DNA from 2 places in the Paenibacillus sp. MMS20-IR301 genome. Region 1 is predicted to be linked to the other one. Evidence: a T-box and tRNA genes for the amino acid it is inferred to sense, from the RefSeq annotation. Region 1 holds a T-box; the other holds one or more tRNA genes.
What was found. A T-box is a leader RNA that pairs with one kind of tRNA and senses whether it is charged. The one in region 1 lies ahead of LOS79_RS07840 (alanine--tRNA ligase), so its partner is inferred to be a tRNA-Ala.
Positions count from the first base shown of each region.

Region 2: it has a tRNA-Ala gene. The T-box ahead of LOS79_RS07840 (alanine--tRNA ligase) is inferred to sense a tRNA for this amino acid. The anticodon was not compared.

Region 1 covers NZ_CP135275.1:1,754,296-1,764,588, forward strand. Annotated here, with positions in the region: gene LOS79_RS07815 (poly(ethylene terephthalate) hydrolase family protein) at 15-980, opposite strand; gene LOS79_RS07820 (TetR/AcrR family transcriptional regulator) at 1,214-1,723, shown strand; gene LOS79_RS33035 (tannase/feruloyl esterase family alpha/beta hydrolase) at 1,801-2,088, opposite strand; gene LOS79_RS07825 (nuclear transport factor 2 family protein) at 2,140-2,601, shown strand; gene LOS79_RS07830 (TetR/AcrR family transcriptional regulator) at 2,598-3,173, shown strand; gene LOS79_RS07835 (DinB family protein) at 3,170-3,640, shown strand; gene LOS79_RS07840 (alanine--tRNA ligase) at 3,784-5,655, opposite strand; T-box leader at 5,723-5,966, opposite strand; gene LOS79_RS07845 (hypothetical protein) at 6,081-6,926, opposite strand; gene cntE (staphylopine family metallophore export MFS transporter CntE) at 7,081-8,277, opposite strand; gene LOS79_RS07855 (ABC transporter ATP-binding protein) at 8,274-9,056, opposite strand; gene cntF (staphylopine uptake ABC transporter ATP-binding protein CntF) at 9,043-9,864, opposite strand; gene cntC (staphylopine uptake ABC transporter permease subunit CntC) at 9,870-10,293, opposite strand, start outside.
Region 2 covers NZ_CP135275.1:3,216,383-3,226,675, forward strand. Annotated here, with positions in the region: gene LOS79_RS14155 (ImmA/IrrE family metallo-endopeptidase) at 1-499, opposite strand, end outside; gene LOS79_RS14160 (helix-turn-helix domain-containing protein) at 499-852, opposite strand; tRNA gene LOS79_RS14165 (tRNA-Lys) at 1,022-1,094, opposite strand; tRNA gene LOS79_RS14170 (tRNA-Ala) at 1,101-1,176, opposite strand; gene nrdR (transcriptional regulator NrdR) at 1,480-1,956, opposite strand; gene LOS79_RS14180 (alpha/beta-type small acid-soluble spore protein) at 2,120-2,335, shown strand; gene LOS79_RS14185 (lytic transglycosylase domain-containing protein) at 2,415-2,978, opposite strand; gene coaE (dephospho-CoA kinase) at 2,978-3,574, opposite strand; gene LOS79_RS14195 (manganese efflux pump) at 3,584-4,315, opposite strand; gene mutM (DNA-formamidopyrimidine glycosylase) at 4,506-5,357, opposite strand; gene polA (DNA polymerase I) at 5,409-8,081, opposite strand; gene phoU (phosphate signaling complex protein PhoU) at 8,245-8,904, opposite strand; gene pstB (phosphate ABC transporter ATP-binding protein PstB) at 8,975-9,730, opposite strand; gene LOS79_RS14220 (response regulator transcription factor) at 9,867-10,293, opposite strand, start outside.

The sequences.
Region 1 (10,293 bases):
CACAAGTACAATATTCAGTGATTTTTCGCTACATCCTGCCAGTTAGCATTTGTAAGGATCTCAGCATCGTTGCCAAAGAATGCAGTTCCCGCTTGCAGATCGTCTTTCAGCCAATACATAAACCAAGCTGTCATATATCCGTCAGCATGATTCAGCATATCACTGTGGTCTGTGTTTACGCGCCTTGCCATAACCTTGGTTACCGTATCGGGAATAATGGAATAATTCTTGTTCATTGACCAAAGCGGAGCAATCCCCTGCCCTTCTGTAGCCCTTATGTCTTCTGCAGTACCTGCATCAAAATTCCCCGTACCAGCAACCATGAAGTAGGGTATATTAACCTTAGTTATGTCGTAGCTCCAATCCGTTCCGAATACATTTTTCTGGCCCCAGTAGCTTGAAGTGGCGCTTGCCGTAAACATGGACTTGTATAAATTACCATTCTTCTGATTGGTTACAGCATTTATTGTGCCCACGCCTCCCTGCGAATGTCCGCCGATCCCGATGTTATCAACATCAATTTTTCCATAAAAATCGCTCTTGGCGTCTTCATTCAGTTTCAGCAGAAACTCAAGACTTGCAGATGATGAAGCTCCTGTTCGCGAATTTTCGTCCTCATTGCCAACAACGACAAATCCCCAGGAAGCAAGATGTTTAAAAACAGATTTGTATTTTGAAGCCGTAATTCCCGTGCCGTTTGCCATTACAACGAGAGGATAGGCAGATGAACGATCTTTCATTTCGGACGGATACCAAATCTCATATTTCTTATAACTATCATGATCTGCGTCGAATTCTGCATAAGAAACCTTATGGGGTCCAAGTGCCGTATATTGGGCTTCTATTGGCTTGTCAGTCTTTACAAATCTATAATAATGATCATTGCGGTATGACAGATATTTGAAAACCGCCACAACTGCCAAAATAATTACAACAATTACGATAGCCACAAATAGGAATATTCTTTTTAATAGTTTCATTGTTTCCTCCTGAGAATGTTGATATTATAACGCTAAATTGTAAATGGTTGGGCTCCAATAGATTGATGTGCTATATCTGTGTATTACCATCCACAAAGGATGCATTATGATTGTGCAATTTGAACTCCCATTAATGCAACAGATGTATCTTTTTTTGTGCTGCAAATGTATCATTAGATAATATCAAAATCAATATACTAACGGATAATGATACAGAAGGGATAAAATGTAACATGGCCGATAAAAATAAAAAAAACACATTTGTAAAGCTTCAAATTACAAATTCACTTCTTGATCTGTTGAAAATAAAAGAGCTAAAGTCGATCTCCATCAGTGATCTCACCTCCCAGGCAAAGGTAAGCCGTGTTTCCTTTTACCGGAACTATAATGAAAAAGAAGATATTATAAAGGAATATGTCTATAAACTTATTGGGGATTGGCATGAGGAATATCAAGAGAGCATCAAGGCCTCTGAAGAAGACATGCTGGGGAGTATGTTTGATCACTTCAGTAAACAGAGGGAATTCTACCTGCTTCTTACTCAAAGAAATTTGTTTCATCTTCTAAAAGATGTGCTCAAAGCGCTCTATGGACCGAAGCCGGAATATCCAAACTTTGGTGCCTACGTGGCGGCCTATTTTGCTTACGGATTGTTCGGCTGGATTGAAGAATGGTTTGCCCGAGGGATGCAAGAATCAGCAGAAGAAATGACGATCCTTCTGAAGAATCGTGATTTATCGTAAACTGTAATTGCTATAGGGATAGAAAATGAATCCTGAAACACAAAGCCCGCACAGGGTGCGGGCTAATGAGGACTATGTTACCTCATGAATATGCGGTCAACTCGCTTTCCCGAATCCCCCTTTTCTACCCAATCCATTAAAGCCTTCATACCGGTTGTCTTGGTTAGTCCGGGACCATGGGTGTAACAATTTCCATGTCCGTCGCCGGGATTAAAGAACAACCGGAAGAATTTCCTGGTATCTTCATTGCTTCCGATTAGCTGGACGACACGGTTGTAATAATCAAGCACACCATCCGGCGGTACATTAAGAATCGGAAACGATTCGAAATTGGTATTGAATTTGGGATGTAAACTTGCATTAATAAACCGATCGGTTTATACTGAGTCAAAAGGTTTAGAAAGCGAGGAAATTTAATGATTAATTTAGCTCCCCCATTCACTCGTGAAACAGCAATTCAAAAAACTCGTATGGCAGAAGACAGCTGGAATAGCCGAGACCCTCAGCGAGTCTCACTTGTGTATACTGAGGATTGTTATTGGAGAAATCGGAGCGAGTTTGTAACAGGCCGCCAAGAAATTGTCTCTTTGCTAACCAGAAAATGGGCCAAAGAACTGGACTACCGCCTTATCAAGGAGCTCTGGTCATTTACGGATAACCGTATTGCAGTTAGATTCGCATATGAATGGCATGATGATAGCGGCAATTGGTTCAGATCGTATGGAAACGAGAATTGGGAATTCGCTGAAGACGGTTTGATGAAGCGTAGGTTTGCTTCTATTAATGATATGCGGATTAAGGAAGAAGAACGAAAATTCCATTGGCCTCTCGGTACGCGTCCCGCTGAACATCCAAGCCTAAGTGAGTTAAACCTATGACTCGCACTGTTTTTGAAAAATCTGATGTCATCCCTCTCGTTACTGAGGTATTTCGTGAATTAGGTTATGAAGGTGCATCGTTGAGTAAAATAACAGCCCGTACGCGTCTATCTAAAGGAAGTTTATATTATTTCTTTCCGGGTGGAAAAGATGAGATGGCTGCTGAAATTCTTGCTCATATTGATCAATGGTTTATCAAGAACATTTTTGAACCGCTCGAAATGAATGAACCCCGGGCAGCCATTGATCATATGTGGCAAGAGGTCGATTCTTATTTTCAATCTGGTCAGCGTATATGCCTTATTGGTGCATTTGCTTTGGACGAAACAAGAGATCGATTCGCTGCAGTAATTCGGCAGTATTTTAAAAGATGGATTGAAGCCTTAAGCGCGGCACTAGTTCAAACAGGTATCTCTAAAGAGACTGCTGATCAAATCTCAGAGGAAACCATTGCTAGCATTCAAGGGGGATTAATGCTGAGTAGAGCACTTAATGATGAATCCTTTTTTGAGCGTACATTGACAAATCTGTCACAACGAGTCTCGCAACTTTATGGGAGGTCAATATCATGAGCAATTTTGTCGCAGATCAATTGAGATTTGTTCGCCGTCAGGCAGTTGATCATGTGAGGAACATAAATGACTCTGCCTCGGAAAAAATTCCAGCAGGTTTGAAAAACAATATAAAATGGAATCTAGGCCATATGTATGTCGTACATGAGAAGTTCGCTTTCCAGCTTACTGGGGAAGAAACCAAATATCCTGCTAGTTTTAGTAAGTTGTTTGATCCAGGAACTAAACCGTCTGACTGGAATACAGAGCCTCCAACGTTGTCTCAGTTAATCGATTTGTTAACCGAACAAATTGACAGGGTAGAATCGGTACTTTCAAGCAAATTGAAAGAAGAAATCAATCCGCATTACAAGTCTTCTACAGGACTTACCTTTACAAATGTAGAACAATTACTGTGTTTTCTGATTTACCATGAAGCAATGCACTTTGCAACAATTAAAAACATCAAGAGCATAATTGACAGTTAGGATTAGTAAAGAATTGCTAACGCATCTCTAACTCAAAAACGAGGGGAGTCTCAAGCAGCCGTTGCATGGTTTTTGAGACACCCCCTTTTCTTTAAATACTGTTCTCCGGTACGGCCAACGGAAAGGCCAGGCTAAAACATCAGCTATTGTTCCGCGTTTTTATTAATTACTCCTTTAATCCTCCTAACTCCAGCAGCAGAAGATTGTTCTTTTGTGATCCTGAACTTCCCTAAGGTTGTCGTATCTTCTACATGAGGTCCTCCACATACTTCCCGGCTCCAGACTTTCCCGTTGTTATCTTTGATTGTATATACCTTAACGATATCCGGATATTTATCCCAAAAGTTCCCTTCAACATTACTTTCTTTCGCTTCGATTTTAGGCAGCTCTGAAATATAGGTAACTGCTTTTGATGAAATCGCATCATTCACATACTTTTCCAATTCAGCTATTTGCTCTGGCGTAAGTTTCTCTTCATGGTTGAAGTCAAACCGTAATCGTTCTGAAGTAATATTACTTCCTTGTTGATGAACATGATCCCCTAAAACTTCCCTTAACCCAGCAAGTAATAAATGAGATACCGTGTGCAGCGCTGTTGTTTCTGTTGAATGCTCAGCTAATCCGCCTGTGAATTTACCCGCAGAAGCAGTTCTGCTCTTGTCAGCATGTTTCTTTGCCGCCTCTGTGTAAGACGCCTTGTCCTCAATGCTATATCCGCTTTCCGTTAGAAACTCTTCCGTCAATTCCAAGGGAAACCCATAGGTTTCGTAAAAATAAAAGGCATCTGCACCTGTAACGTTGCCCTTATGCTTAAGATGTTTTTGTATTTCAAATTCGCTTTGCTGTAAAGTTCTATAGAAAAGATTTTCTTCCTTATTTACAATATCGATAATTTTCTTTTTATTACCGGTCAAATCTTCATAAGCTGTTGCTTCATCTATATAAACTTCAGACAGCTCACCTACAAAACTTCCTTGTATACCTATTTTTTTACCTGCCCGGATCGCCCTTCTTAATAACCTTCTTGTGATATACCCTGCATCACTATTAGCTGGCTCCGCACCATCATTAATTAGAAAAGTAGCCGCTCTCACATGATCAAGTATGATTCTAAACGACTTTACATCGTCAGTGTATGGTTTACCGCTTAACTCCATCAATTTATTCTTGGGGTTAAGGAAGAAAGCCGTATTATAAATATCCTTGTCACCACTAAGGGCCGTTGCAACCCTTTCTAATCCGCCTCCATAATCAATATTAGGATTTTGCATTTTTACAAATCCTGTGTCTTCTTTTTTGTAGCACATAAATACGTTGTTCCCGATTTCTAAAAACCTCCCGCTATCCGAAGCAGGATGATCCATTGAATCCCCGCCCGGTTCAAGATCATAGAACATTTCACTGTCAGGTCCACCCGGTTCACCAACAGGCATATGGAGTGGGCTTCCGGTTCGGCTCCACCAATTTTCTTTTTCATCGTACAAGAATATTCTTCCGCCTCTAGATGCCCCATATTGGTAGGGATCATCTTCAACGATAGGTTCTATACCCACGGATTTGAATTTTTCTGACCAGAGCCCAATGGCTTCCGTATCTTTCTGTATATTCAAATCATCACTTCCTATAAAAGCACTGATATACAGCCTGCCAGGATCAATGCCTAATTCGCTAATTTGCCAATTCCAAATGGCATCGATTTGCTTTTTCTTATAGTTAGCTTCATTTGCTTTAAATTCCCACCGGCCTATCATTTCAAAAAATGTCAGATGCGACATATCTCCTACTTCATCAATATCCCCTGTCCTTAAACACTTCTGAATATTAGCAAGCTCATTACCTACCGGATGCTTTTCCCCCAATAAATAGGGAACCATTGGCTGCATTCCACTGCCTGTAAACAACGTTGAGGGATCGTTTTCTGGCAACAAGCTGGAAGAGGGGACTTGGCTGGCCCCTCTTCCTTTCATAAAATCAATATACGATTTTCTTAACTCATCTGGTGTCATCTTCACCATGCTCACTACCTCCACTTTAATTATGTACTTAAAACAAAAAAGCCCTAAGCTGACATATTTCTTGTCAACTTAGGGCGAACTATAATGTCCGTGTTACCACCTAATTTCAGATTTCTCTGCACTCAATCAATACGGGATCTCTCCGATATTGTTTCCTGAATAACGGTGGAACTCCGTTGAAGCCTACTAAGATTCCTCTGTTCGGTTCACAGCTCCGAGACTGCTTCACTATTAGATCAATGAAGATTCGCACCAACCATCTTCTCTCTGTGAGATCCCTAATAGCTACTATTTCTCATCATAGCCTTTTCGTTTTAAGTTGAACCCATGGTATCACACTCAAATTGCTCCGTCAATTAACATTTTTGTAAAATTATAAATTTGAGGGTGGTGGGCCGCACCGCGGGGAAATCCCCTATTTTCATTTATTCGAAGTATTTTTTTGTAAACTTATCAAGAAGAGCCTCTGCCTTATTCAATAACTTAATACCTTCTGCCGCCTTCTTTTCACCTGCATTAAATTTGGTGAAGTTTATTTTGGTCGTCTTCAGACTGTCCCGCATTATAGTGAACCCTTCCAGCTGGAGTTTTGCCCCTGCCAGATGGTAATTGTATATTTCTTTCAACTCTGCATTATTATTGGGTTTGATGTTTTTTAGCCCGGATACAAACTTAGTATAATTGGGCACTACAGTATTGTTTAAAGCCAGGAAGATTGTTTTTCTGGTTGAATCGTTTACAACGTCATATTGGTTAATCGTAGTTATGGCTTTCTTTTCATAGGTTGCTATCAGATCCAACTGATCGATGTAATCTGACAAATCCTGTAACATGATCTCTGCTTGAGTAGGTTCCTTTACAACAACCGGTTGGGTTGGTTCAGAAGTTGGTTCAGGAATGACTGTATACTCATCCACCACTTGAACAGTGAATACGTAAGGTTCAAACTTGTCTCCAATATTAACCGTTAAGGTAGCCGTCCCCTTACTTATTGCATGAAGTTCAGAGACCCATTTTGTTTTCCGGACTACCTTGATAATATTCTCATCCGAAGAGGCTGGCGTGAAGTCATGGTCTGTAACATCTGCATCGGTCCAGTCAGAGATGGCTATCTCGTAGGACTTCCACTCTCCAACTTTAATCTCAGCAGGCTTGGTCACTTTAACAATGTCAGTGATGTTTCGCGCGGCCGCGTGGATGCTACCCGCTCCTGATACAACCGATACTATAATTGCCAGCAATAACGAATAAATCAAACTCTTTCGTTTCATAAAAGCTTTTCCCCGCTTAATATTAAGTAGTAAAGCATCAGCCTATTTTGCCAGAAAATTTCTTGTATAGGTTGCAAGTGGCGATAATAGTAAAATACTTTCCTTTTATATTATACGACTTAACTGGAAAAATTGTACTACTGTTTTTACTGCTTTAAGTTCCGCTTGCTGGTACCTCCGCATTTAATTTCAGTTTCAGCTGCTGCCTGGAGATAAAGAGTAGCAATCCCGCTCCAAGCATGGCACAAAATATATACATCCAGGAATAGGATAGCAGGTCCGCAACAGGACCAAGCAGCACTCCGCCAAGCGATACGCCGAGGTCAGCCATAGCAATAAACAGCCCGATCAGCACATTGCGCTTAGACTCCGGGAGAACGAAGGTCAAATAGGTCGTTAAAGTCGGATACAGCATCGCTTGGGCCAATCCCATCAGCAATGCACCGCAGTAGAATACCGCAAATCCGCCATAACCGGATAATCCGGTACACAGGGAAGCAGCAGTAAGGGACAAAATGACCGCTTTTATAAAGGCGGGATGCCATTTGCCGTCAGAGGGTATTTTTTTACGCAAAAAGAATCTTGCAGCTACAATCGTTCCCGCCTGCAGCATTAGATAGAAAGCTGCGCTGGCGTGCTGAATCTGCCCTGCGTACAATGGAATAAATGTCGTGACTCCACCGAAGATAACGGATGATCCAAGCATTAGCATGCCGCACAGAAACAGGTGAGGGTTAGTGAATAACTGGTTAAAGGAACCCTGCCTGTCAGCCTGACGCGGGATTGGGCGGTTATCTGCCGCCTTCATCGTAGCACTAAAGCCAAAAGCGCCGGTAAGCACAGCCATGCTGAGGATTGTTATTGAAAAAACACCCATGTTTCCGGATTCCCAAATATTCAGTGCCAGTAACGGTCCTATGACCCCGGGCATTGTGGCACAGAGCGAATACATGGATATGCCCTGCGAGCGGTCTTTTTCAGGCAGCGAATCGATAATACCAAGCTGCAGCGACATGGAGAAAAAGGCTGTGCACACGCCTTGCAGCATCCGTGCGAAGAAATATCCGCCCAAACCGGTAAACGTGTACAGCGACAAAGCCAGGGCGTTAATGGCCAGGATGATCCGCAGCACTTTTACAGGGCCCTGCCTGTAGATGACCTGACCTGCCCAGGGCCGCAGGAACATCGTTGTAAATAAATAGGCTCCCATGACTATACCTATGGCCGAGTTGCTGGCACCGAGTGATTCACCTTTTAAGGGTATAATTACATTCAGAATTGAATTTGAACTGAAATATAGAAGTGTCAATAGATATAATCTCAGAAAGGGCCAAGCCAAAGCTCCCCTCACAATATAATTCTCTCCTTCCTATCCCTGCTGTCAGTTAAACGTAATGCCATCTGCAGCATCGCTTTAGCGTATTCGGACTGTACCTCGTTTAACCGCCGGGCGGATATGATCTCTTCGATATGACCGCTGCGGATAAACATCATCCGGTCACATAAATAAGCAGCTGCCTGAAGATCATGTGTGATGAAAATATAGCTCATACCGTACGTCTCTTTCAGCTTCTTCAGCAGCTCCAGAATTTGGAACTGAACGGATGCATCCAGCGAACTGACGGCTTCATCCAGGAGAATATATTGAGGATCCGTTGAAACTGCCCTGGCAATGCACACCCGCTGTGCTTGTCCTCCGGACAGCTCATGGGGATACTTTTTCCGGTAAGAGCTGTCCAAGCCTACTTCATGCAGCAGGCGGTCGATTTTGTGATCAATATCTGCATGCTTACGTCCTTGAAGCTTGAGCGGTTCGGCCACTGCCTTTTCCACACTGTAAAAGGGGTGAATTGAGGAAGTATAATCTTGAAATACAGCGCTGATCTTTCCCTTTCTGCCGGCCCGCTCCCCTATATCCCTGCCTTCAAATTGAATTGTGCCGCGGTCCGGCTTCTCGATGCCAAGCAGCAGACGTCCCAAGGTTGATTTGCCGCTGCCGCTCTCTCCGATGATGCCCAGCACCTCGCCTGGCTCTAAGGTAAAGCTGATATGATGCAGCACCTGTTTGCTCTTACTGGAGAACAATTTGCCCCCGGTATATGATTTCTCCACCTGATTAACGGTCAACAAGCTCAAGCCCTCCCATACTCTGGATGAAGTGGCTATTCAGTGCCTGCTTCGCTTCGAGAAGATATTTGGTGTACGCATGCCTGGTATTGGTGAAAACCTCGGCAGCTGCTCCGCGCTCGACAATCTCGCCGTCCTTCATAACGACGATATCATCAGCAATCCGCTTCACTGCGCCAAGATCATGCGAGACAAAAATCATAGAGCAGCCGGACTCGGCCTTCAGGGAAAGTAACTGCTCCATAACCTCATACTGGGATAAGGTATCCAGTGCAGATGTCGGTTCATCGGCAATAATCAGTGTTGGTTTTAGGACGATTGCCAGTGCAATCATCATTCGCTGCAGCATGCCTCCCGATAGCTGATGCGGGTATTTATTCATCAATGTTACCGGATCCTTAAGCATAACGCTTTCCATGGCGCCAGCCATCTTCGCTGTAATTTCCGTGTGGCTCCAGCCATAATGCTGCTTCAGCGTCTCTTTGAAATGATTGCCCACAATACTGGAAGGGTCGAAAGCGCGCATCCCATTTTGCATAATCAGGCATAATTGCCGGCCTCTTTGCTTCCGCATTTCATGCTCGGAGAGCCCGCCGAGATTCATTCCGTTAAGCTTTATACTTCCGCTCTGTCTAAGGTTAGCCCTATTCAGACGCATAATCGCCCGGCAGGTTACAGACTTCCCGCACCCGCTCTCCCCTACAATAGCCAGGCAGCTCTCGGACTTGATCTGAAAGGAGCTGTCCTTGACAAGGATAGTATCCGTTAAACTATCCCATATACGTAACTTTGAAACCTCCAGTGTATTCATTGAAGCTATGCCACCTCCTCCCTCTTCAGTTTGGCAGACAATCTCGTAAATGCCCGCCGCGGTTTGGACAGCCCTCTTTGCAATTTCGGATCTAAGGCTACTTGCAGCGCATCAGAGCAGAAATTTACCGCGGATACCACAATGACGATGGCGAGCCCTGGGGCCAGCATAAGCTCCGGCCGGGAGAACATCACCCCTCGTGCTTCATTAAGCATCATGCCCCACTCTGCATGAGGCGCCTCGATTCCTAAACCAAGAAAGGACAGTCCGGAGATTTGCAGAATCATCGTTCCAAACGCACTGCTTGAAATGACGGCAAAATCCGGAAGTGCTACAGGCACGACATGCTTTATCATAATTGCCATATTACCCATTCCGGTCGTTTTGGCAAATCTTACATAGTCTGTATCGGCATACTGCTGGACCGAA
Region 2 (10,293 bases), 1.5 Mb from region 1:
ACCATTCTTTGGCGATAGGTAGCTCTAATTCACTCACCCGTCTGGCAATGGCCTCATAAGGAACAGCCGCCATATCTGCAATCACCAAAAGAGCCTTTGGCTCTTGTAATTTCTTCTTAAGCTTCGGCCACAACAGACGAATAATCTGCCGTGGCATCATCAGAGCTGCCGCAAATCGATCCGCTGCCCGTTCCGTATCCAAATGCTCGGGTAATAGCTGTTCAAAATTCAAAACATGCCAAAGCTCATGGGCTGCGGTATAATAACGGCTTCTTAAAGGCTGGTATGTATTAAGCATCACATATTTATCATCGTCAAAACCTACTGTAGCACCAAAAAAAAGAAGGTCCGGGATATTCTGATAAATAACGGATGCGTGCTCCCGCAATTTCTCTTCGACTCCCGAACCAATAAAGGTTAGCGCTCCAATTTGTTCAGTTAGCACTTCATATGCAAAATTTTCACCCATCTGCTCAGACTGTTGTTTTATGGAGGACATTATCGTTCCACCTTCACAAGTTCCTTTTCCAGCTGCCGGCTATTCTGAATAGCATTTAATAAAATATTTAAATGCCTTTTGGCAGTCCGCGAATCCGCTTTTCCCCTTAAGCTTAAAGTATACCCCTTCTCTTCCACTTGTTCAGGAGTCAATAATTCTTCTATGCTAATCCCCATCACACCGGCAACCTGCACCATACGCTTGGGCAGAAATTGACGCTCACCGCTCAGAATATGCCCCATCAATGCTTTGCTTACCTCAATTTGATCAGCAAGCCACTGAATGGACTTGTCGTTAGCGGCCATCCATGATTTCACCTTTGCAATGGCCACCTGATTCAATTCATTAGCCATACGAGTATACCCCCAATAGAAATATTACAACATAAAGACCTATTTCTATTATACGCCAAACTGAGTTTTATGTGTAGACGAATACAAAATATATAATTACCGTCTACAATAATTTTATACATTATAATGAAACAGCAAAAAAACGGCATCGCTGCCGTTTCTTCTGTGATGGACTCTCAGGGACTCGAACCCTGGACAAATTGATTAAGAGTCAACTGCTCTACCAACTGAGCTAAGAGTCCATGGTATGGTGGAGAATAGGGGGCTCGAACCCCTGACCTCATCGCTGCCAGCGATGCGCTCTCCCAGCTGAGCTAATTCCCCATACACATGATTTACGAACACATTATGTATTCAAAAATTCAATCTGAGCCGTAAGCTCAGGCCGCTTTCAATGTTTCGTATTTCGTAGGCGACTTCTATATAATACAGAAATTCAGCGTCAGTGTCAACACTTTATTGAAATTAATTATATTAATTAATTTCCGCCGCTTTCCTTGCCCGGACAGGACACGCCACCCGGGACCAGCCTCATTACCCGAGGCCGGTCCTATACATCTCCGGCACACTACTCTGCCCACCCGTTACCAAGCGCGCTTTCTTGTACCGCTTACAGAACTACAGAGACTACAGCCCCTCAAGCTCCTCGGTGTTCTTGGACAGCAGTCCCTTCAGTTCCTTCATGAACATGTTAATGTCCTTGAACTGGCGGTATACGGAGGCGAAGCGGACATAAGCAACCTCATCTACCGGATAGAGCTGCTCCATAACCAGCTCGCCGATCTGGCGGCTCTCAATCTCGGCCAGGGCGATGCCGCGCAGGCTTTTCTCCACCTCGGACACAATGACTTCCAGGCGCTCTACAGGCACGGGACGTTTCTCACAGGCACGGATAAGGCCGCGGAGGATTTTGTCACGGCTGAACTCTTCACGGCTGCCGCCTTTTTTGATAACGATCAGCGGGGTTTCTTCAATCATCTCGAAGGTGGTGAACCGGCGGCTGCATTGTTCACATTCACGCCTGCGGCGGATCGACTTATTCTCATTAGCTGGACGCGAGTCAAGCACTTTCGTATTCGTGTGATCGCAGTAAGGGCATTTCATAAGCTAAATCACTTCCTCATAGTAAGAATGGTTATGCCCTGCCGCTGAATCTCCAGCAGTACAAGGCTGATTCTAATTTCCAGAAAACACCGTTTTATTGTTGTTATGAATATGGCAAGTCCGGCACATAATACAGTTACCAACCGATAGGAGGTGAACAGCAATGAGCCAAAACAGCAGCAACAACCTGGTAGCTCCAAATTCACGCGGTGCCTTGGAACAACTGAAATATGAAGTTGCCCAAGAATTGGGTATTACCCTCTCCCCAGACGGATACCAAGGCAATAAAACTTCTTATGAAAACGGTTCGATCGGCGGTTACATCACTAAACGTCTCGTAACCCTGGCAGAACAGCAATTGGCAGGTCAATACAAATAACCTGTCACCATAAGCTTGCCTAAGAAGTATTAAACGGCTCCGGCCGTTTGATACTTCTTTTTACATACAGGCCAGAGACTCAGAACTCACTATACAGCTCCGTATATTGCTCGTAATAATAAACTACCCGCTGGACATAGTGACGGGTCTCACCAAACGGAATATCCTTTACCGCTGCTTCAGTGCCGTCCCAATCCCCTGCATCAAGCCAGCTCTTAACCTTACCGGGTCCGGCATTGTACGCGGCGATGACCGCTATACGGTTGCCGTCAAACTGCCGTGACAGCGTAGACAAATACCAGGTGCCCAGTTCAATATTGGAAGATGGCTCCTCCCTCAGACGCTCAAGCGACACATCGGGTAGCTTGGCCTTTTCAAGCGCCCACTTCGCGGTGTCCGGCATGAGCTGCATAAGCCCGATCGCCCCTTTTTTGGACTCACGGCCGGTCTTGTAGTTGGTCTCAACCCGGATAATCGCCGCTACCAGGAACGGGTCCATCTCATAAGTAAGGCTGTGCCTGCGGATCTCTTCTTTATAATAGATCGGATAAAACCAGGACATCCAGTTGGTGCTCAGGAACAGAACCGCTGTGAAGCCGATGAATAACAGCAGCAGCACTCTTTTTTTGCGCAGCCATCTCATCATATTAATCCCAGCTTGTCCCACAGGGAAGCTACCTGCTGCTCCGTAGCCCCGGGATCACCGCTATTGTCAATGACATAGTCAGCCTTCCTGCGTTTCAGCTCGATATCCATCTGGGATTTCAGCCGTTCTTCAGCCTGATCAAGCTTGAGCCCGTTCCTCGCCATAAGCCGGGCCAGCTGGACCCTGCGGGGAACGTACACTACAATAATCTGCTCAAATAAATGATCCAGCTCCGACTCGTAGAGCAGAGGAATATCCACAATAACGAGCCGCTGCGGATTCTCCTGCTCAAGCACGTACATCTGTTCCTTAATTTCTCTGCGGATCGCCGGATGGGTCAGCTGATTCAGGGTCTGAAGCGCTTCAGGGTCCCGAAATACAATCTCGCCCAGCCTTGCCCGGTCCAGCGACCCGTCAGAGTGCAGAATTCCGTCTCCAAAAGCCTGCACGGCAGCAGCCAGCACCGGATGTCCCGGGAGCATAACCTCCCTGGCGATAATATCCGCATCCACCAGCGCTGCCCCCTTCCGGGCAAACAGTGCAGACACAGTGCTTTTTCCGGAAGCAATTCCTCCGGTTAAGCCCATAATCATGTACTCACCTCATAATAGCTTCATTATACCCATCGCAATCAATAATAACGCCGGCAGCAGGGCCGCATGCTTCATCCAGTAGCTGCCTGATAGCCGGAGTCCTGTCTTCATTCCCAGCAGCAGAAAGGTTCCGCTGAACAAGGCAATCATCAGGGCTGTAGAGACCGGGCTGAACCCGAGCAGCGCAGCACCGAGTCCGGCACCAAAGGCATCCAGTGATAACGCAATGCCCAGAATCATCGCTTCCATGGAAGAGATACTCCCGGAGGCATCCATATCGGCGGAAGAAGGTGTGCGGAGAATCTGAATGACCACGCCGAGATGCCGGAGCTCCAGCGAAAACACAGCGGGCTTCTGGAGGTCCGCAGCATCTGCCCCATCAGCAGCAGCAGCGGCTGTCTCCAGCCTTGCCTGATCCTCCGGCAACTCATCGCCATTCACGGCCCCCTCCTGCTCCTTCTCCTTCTCCTTCTGTGTCAGCATCTGGAACAGTGACCAGCAGCCCATCAAGACGAGAATAACCGCCCCGATACTGGAAGCGGCATGCGGTGAGACCACCTTGGCCAGCAGCACGCCGACCTGCATAGAGACATAAATGACTACCCCGGAACACAGCGAGATAATCATAATGGAGAGCAAAGGTATTTTCATCTTACGTAATCCATATGTAACGCCTACACCAAATCCGTCCAAACTCAGGGCAAACGCAAGCAGCAGCAACGATAACAAAGGGCTCAGCACCCGCAATCCCTCCCGTGAAGAACCGGAGCCTGACGCGCCTGCGCGCCGGGTTCCGCTTCGCCATAATCAGCAATCTTCACACAGTATATGGGCGGGATAGGCTATGAGTGCCTGCCCTTCAATAAATCATGGGCGGCATGGATAACTTGTTAACCATTACATTTGTTGCATGCAGCAGGCTAAAAGCTTACTAAGGCGTTACTGGCAGTGTTACCGGCACAGGCTGGCAGCTTGGACAATAATGTGTCCCCCGGCCGCCGACAACACTTTTCTCAATGATCGTGCCGCAGGTTGAGCAAGGCTGGTCCTTGCGCCCGTAGATCAGGTGCTGATCCTGGTAGCTGCCGCTCTCCCCCTGGCCGTTGACATACGATTTCACAGAAGAGCCGCCTGCATTCACCGCCTCAGTCAGGGTAGCTACTATGGCATGATGCAGCTTGGCAAGGCGTTCCTCGGGCAGCGACTTTGCCGTCTCCTCGGGATGAATGCCGGCGCGGTGCAGCGACTCATCTACATAAATATTGCCGATGCCGACAACATATTCCTGGTTCAGCAGCAGCGGCTTGATCTTGGTGCTTTTACCCGCGATAATCTGTTTGAACCGCTCCAGAGAGAAATCGTCATCCAGCGGTTCCTGGCCCAGCTTGTTCAGCGGCTTCTGCAGCAGATCCTCACCCGGGTCGAACAGATGCATTGTCCCGAACTGGCGTACATCCGTATAACGCAGCTCAGTGCCATCGGTGAAATGGAAAATCACATGACTGTGCTTGTCCAGCGGCTCACCTTCCTTATACAACCCGTAACGGCCTTCCATCCGCAGATGGGTGACCATTACGAGACCGTCAAACACAAACCGCAGGAACTTTCCCCGCCGCTCAACACTTACAACACTATGGCCCGCCAGCATATGGGCAAAAGCCTGAATATCATCCGGGCGCTGAATAATCCGCGGCAGCCGGACTGTGACATGCTCTATCTGCTTCCCTGTAATTAACTCATTTAAGGTTCTTCTGACTGTTTCTACTTCCGGTAATTCCGGCATGATGGCTCACCTCTATTCCATTATACCGGATAAGCTGTATGAACGGGGAGCCTATTTCGCTTCATACCAGTTACTTCCATAACTTACCTCCGCTTTCAGCGGAACTGACAGCTTGAGCGCTCCCGCCATAACCTCAGGCAGCAGCTGCTTCATCTGCTCCAGCTCTTCCTCCGGCACCTCAAAGACAAGCTCATCGTGCACCTGCAGCAGCATACGGCTCCTCAGTCCGCGTTCATACAACGCCTTATCCATCTGCACCATAGCCAGCTTGATAATATCGGCAGCCGTTCCCTGAATCGGCGTGTTCATCGCGGTACGCTCAGCGAACGAGCGCAAATTAAAGTTCTTCGCATTGATATCCGGCAAATAACGGCGGCGTTCCAGCAAGGTGGTTACATATCCCTGCTTGCGGGCCTCTACGACAATATCATCCATATAACGGCGTACACCCTGGAATACCTCGAAATACTGCTCGATGAACTGCGCTGCTTCCTTACGCGGAATATTCAGGTTCTGGGATAGACCGTAATCACTGATTCCATAGACGATCCCGAAGTTAACCGCCTTAGCGGAACGGCGCATGTTGCTGTCCACCATATCCGCTGTAACGCCGAATACGTCCATCGCTGTTTTGGTGTGAATATCCATATCCTCGACAAAAGCTTCCTTCATCCGTTCATCGCCGGAGATATGCGCCAGCACCCGCAGCTCAATCTGCGAATAGTCCGCCGCCAGAATGGACCAGCCCGGTTCCGATGGAACGAATACCTTACGGATCTTGCGCCCTTCCTCCAGCCGGATCGGAATGTTCTGCAGGTTCGGGAACTGGCTGCTCAGCCGTCCTGTTGCGGCAATGGTCTGCCGGTAGAAGGTATGCACCTTTCCGGTGTCCGGGGAAATTTCCTTCAGCAGGCCCTCTACATAGGTAGACTGCAGCTTGGCAATGGAACGGTACTGCAGAATCAGACGCACGGCGGCATGATAAGGAGCCAGCTTCTCCAGCACCTCGGCATCCGTCGAGTAGCCGGTCTTCGTCTTTTTCACCACAGGCAGTCCAAGCTTAACGAACAGTACGTCCCCAAGCTGCTTGGTTGAATTAAGATTGAACTCTGTACCGCATACCGCATAGATTTCGGCAACCAGGCTCGCGATCTGCGCTTCGAATTCTTTGCCGAGCTCTATAAGATCATCTCTGTTCACCGCAATCCCCTGCTTCTCCATATCAGCAAGAATCCGTGACAAAGGCATTTCCAGATCTTCGAACAACCCGGTCATCGCGGTCTCATCCAGCGCCTCCTGCTGCTTCTGCACAATACCGAGTACAGTTGCGCTTTTACGGGCTACGTGGTTTCCGAGAATCTCAAGCTCCGGTAACTTGTATTTGGCACCTTTGCCGAACACCTCTTCATCCGGTGCCAGACGGGGCAGCCCGTATTTGCCGGTCAGATCATTTAGATTCTGGCTGGCTTCCGTCGGGTCCAGCAGATACGCGGCAAGCTGGACATCGTGGGCCGCTCCGGCAAAAGCAATGCCCTGCCAATGCAGCGCAAGGTCGGCACGGTGCAGATCATAGCCGCTCTTCGGCGCTTTGTCATCGCCGAGCCAAGCCCGCAGCGGGTCTGAGGCGGTGCTCTGCAGCAAGCTGACCGGCACGAAGTAATGCTTCTCCGGAGAAGACAGACCGATGCCGATCACCTCCGCCCGGTGCGGATTCTCCCCGTTTGATTCCACATGCAGAGCCGTAATATCCGGCAGCGCAGCAGCCAGCTCCGGCAGCCCGGCTTCATCAATGATGGTGATGTCAAGCTCTGCCGCTTCCACAGCGGCACCATCCGGATTGCCTCCGCCTGCCCCCGGGGCATAGGCGCTAAGCGACAGCCGCTCCAGCAGGGATTTGAATTCCATCTTGGCCAGTGCCGGACCCGCCGTATCTGCATTAATTCCGCTGAAGACCATGTCCTCCCATGAATGCTGAAGCGGAACTTCGCGGTAGATAGTTGCCAGCTTCTTGCTCATGATGGCGCTGTCCGCATGCTCTTCCAGCTTTTCCTTCATCTTACCCTTCAGCTCACCTGTTCCGGCCAGCACCCCTTCTACCGACCCGAACTGCTGGAGCAGCTTAAGCGCCGTCTTCTCTCCGACACCGGGCACACCGGGAATGTTATCGCTGGCGTCGCCCATCAGTCCCTTAAGGTCAATGATCTGCTCTGGTGTCAGATCATATTTATCGCGGATCTGCTGCGGACCGTACAGCTCTACATCCGTAACACCCTTGCGGACCAGCGCTACAGTGGTATGCTCTGAAGCCAGCTGCAGCATATCCTTATCCCCGGATACAATCATTACCTGCCGGCCGGCGGCATCCGCCTCACGGGAGATCGTCCCGATAATATCATCAGCCTCATAGCCGCTGATCTCAAACTGCGGCACACCCAGCCCCTGCAGCAGCTCCTTCAGCAGCGGGAACTGCCCGGAGAGCTCCGGCGGTGTTTTCTGGCGTCCGCCCTTGTAATCCTCATAGCCTTCATGCCGGAAGGTGATCTTCCCGGCATCAAAGGCAACAATCATATGACTCGGCTTATGCTCGTCAATCAGGCGCAGCAGCATCGTCGTAAATCCGTATACCGCATTCGTCTGCTGCCCCGCTGTATTCGTCAGCGGCGGCATCGCGAAAAACGCCCGGTAAATGATATTATTTCCATCAATTAGTATCAGCTTGTCCACACTAGCACCTCGCCTTTTCTTGCTTGCTTCTTACATAGTACCATATGCTCCGCATCAAAATGAACCTGAGCGGCCTGTAATGCAGGATTTCCAAACAGGGCCCATTTAAAACAAAAAAACAAGCCCCCGGGGAGAGGGGGCTTGCCGTCAGCAATCTATTTCACTATTGGTTCAAGTCCGGACGTTTACCTGTTACCAGATAAACTACACTTTCACCGATGTTCGTTGCATGGTCGGCAATCCGCTCAATATAACGGCCAACCAGTGTAAGCAGCATCGCCTGATTCACGGATTCAGGCTTCTGAACCATGTAAGTATACAGTTCATTAATCATCGCACTGTACAGCCCGTCTACCTGATCGTCGTCCTGGGCCATTTTGTAAGCCAGATCCGTATTCTCATCCAGATAGGATTGAATGGCTTCTGTAATCATTCCAGTCACAATCTCGGCCATCCGCGGAATATCCACAAGCGGCTTAATCAGCTGCTGTCCCTGAATGCGCATCGTCACCTTGGCTACATCCAGTGCCAGATCGCCCATACGTTCAAGGTCACTGGAAATTTTGAAGGCGACAATAATCCGGCGCAGATCCTTCGCTACCGGCTGCTGGGTAATAATCAGGCGTGAGCCGATCTCCATAATCCGGTCTTCCATAGCGTTAAGCCGCAAATCAGCTTTAACAATATCCTGGGCACGTGCAGTATCCAGGGTCTGCAGAGCTACTACTGCACCATCCAGTGCATCTGTTACATGTTCGCCCATCTGCTGCAGCAGTGTGCGCAGTTCTTCCAGATCTTTATCGAATTCTTTTCTGCGAATCATATTGAAAACGATCCTCCTCAGTAACATATGGCCAGCTGATTTCTTTCCGGGAAGGAATTCCTGTTGCCGCTTAGCCGAAACGGCCGGAGATATAATCTTCAGTGCGGGAGTCTTTCGGATTCGAGAACAATTGCTCCGTATCCGCTGCCTCCACGATAACGCCGTTCAGGAAAAATACGGTGCGTCCCGATACACGGGCGGCCTGATGCATATTATGCGTGACCATCACAATCGTATACTTATCCCGCAGTTCCTGTACCAGTTCCTCAATCTTCAGTGTAGATACCGGGTCAAGTGCGGAGGTTGCCTCATCCATCAGCAGAATATCGGGCTGCACGGCAAGGGCTCTGGCAATACAGAGGCGCTGCTGTTGACCGCCGGACAAGCTGAGTGCAGACTTCTTGAGGAAGTCCTTCACTTCCTCCCACAGTGCAGACTGGCGCAGGCTTTGCTCTACAAGCTCATCTAGCTCAGCTTTGCTCTTCACACCGTGCAGGCGGGGACCGTAAGCCACATTGTCATAGATCGACTTAGGGAACGGGTTAGGCTGCTGGAATACCATACCGACCTGCTTGCGCAGGCTTTCCACTTCAATTTCGTCACTGTAAATATTTTTACCGCCAATGTTCACTGTTCCTTCAATACGTGTTCCGGGAATCATGTCGTTCATACGGTTTAGGGTACGCAGCAGGGTGGACTTTCCGCAGCCGGAGGGACCGATAAAAGCGGTAACCTGTTTCTCCGGAATACGCAGATCCACATTCTTCAGTGCGTGGAATGACTCATAGAAGAGATCAAGCTTCTCTATGTCAATGATGGATTTCATTAGTTTATATTATCTCCTTCTCATCATCTTCGTTCCCCATGATAAGCTTTCAGTGTAAATAGAGCTCCAGAGAATTGTTAACGCTGTGTAAAATCAAAAATCAGGAAAAGTGTATCAGAAAGAGAACACCGCCATTTTAAATGACCGGTGCTCTCTTCTTGTTCACAACCAGCTTATAGCCAACACCGCGGATCGAATCGATATGCACGGATTCCGGATCCAGCTCAAGCTTCTTGCGCAGTGAGCTGACATGAACATCCACGGTACGCTGGCCCCCGATATAATCGAAGCCCCAGACCGCATTCATCAGATCATCACGCGTCAGCACTACACCCGGCTTGCGGGCCAGATATAACAGAACCTCGAATTCCTTAGGGCGCAGGTTGATGCTCTGTCCCCCAAGCGATACCTCATAACGCTCCGGATAAATCTCCAGCTGTCCCAGAATAATGGTGGATGCGGATACCGCTGCTTCCGGAGGCGTCTCCTCAGCCAGCCCTGAGATCCGCCGCAGAACCGCACTGACACGGGCCAGCAGCTCGGATACGCCAAACGGCTTCGTT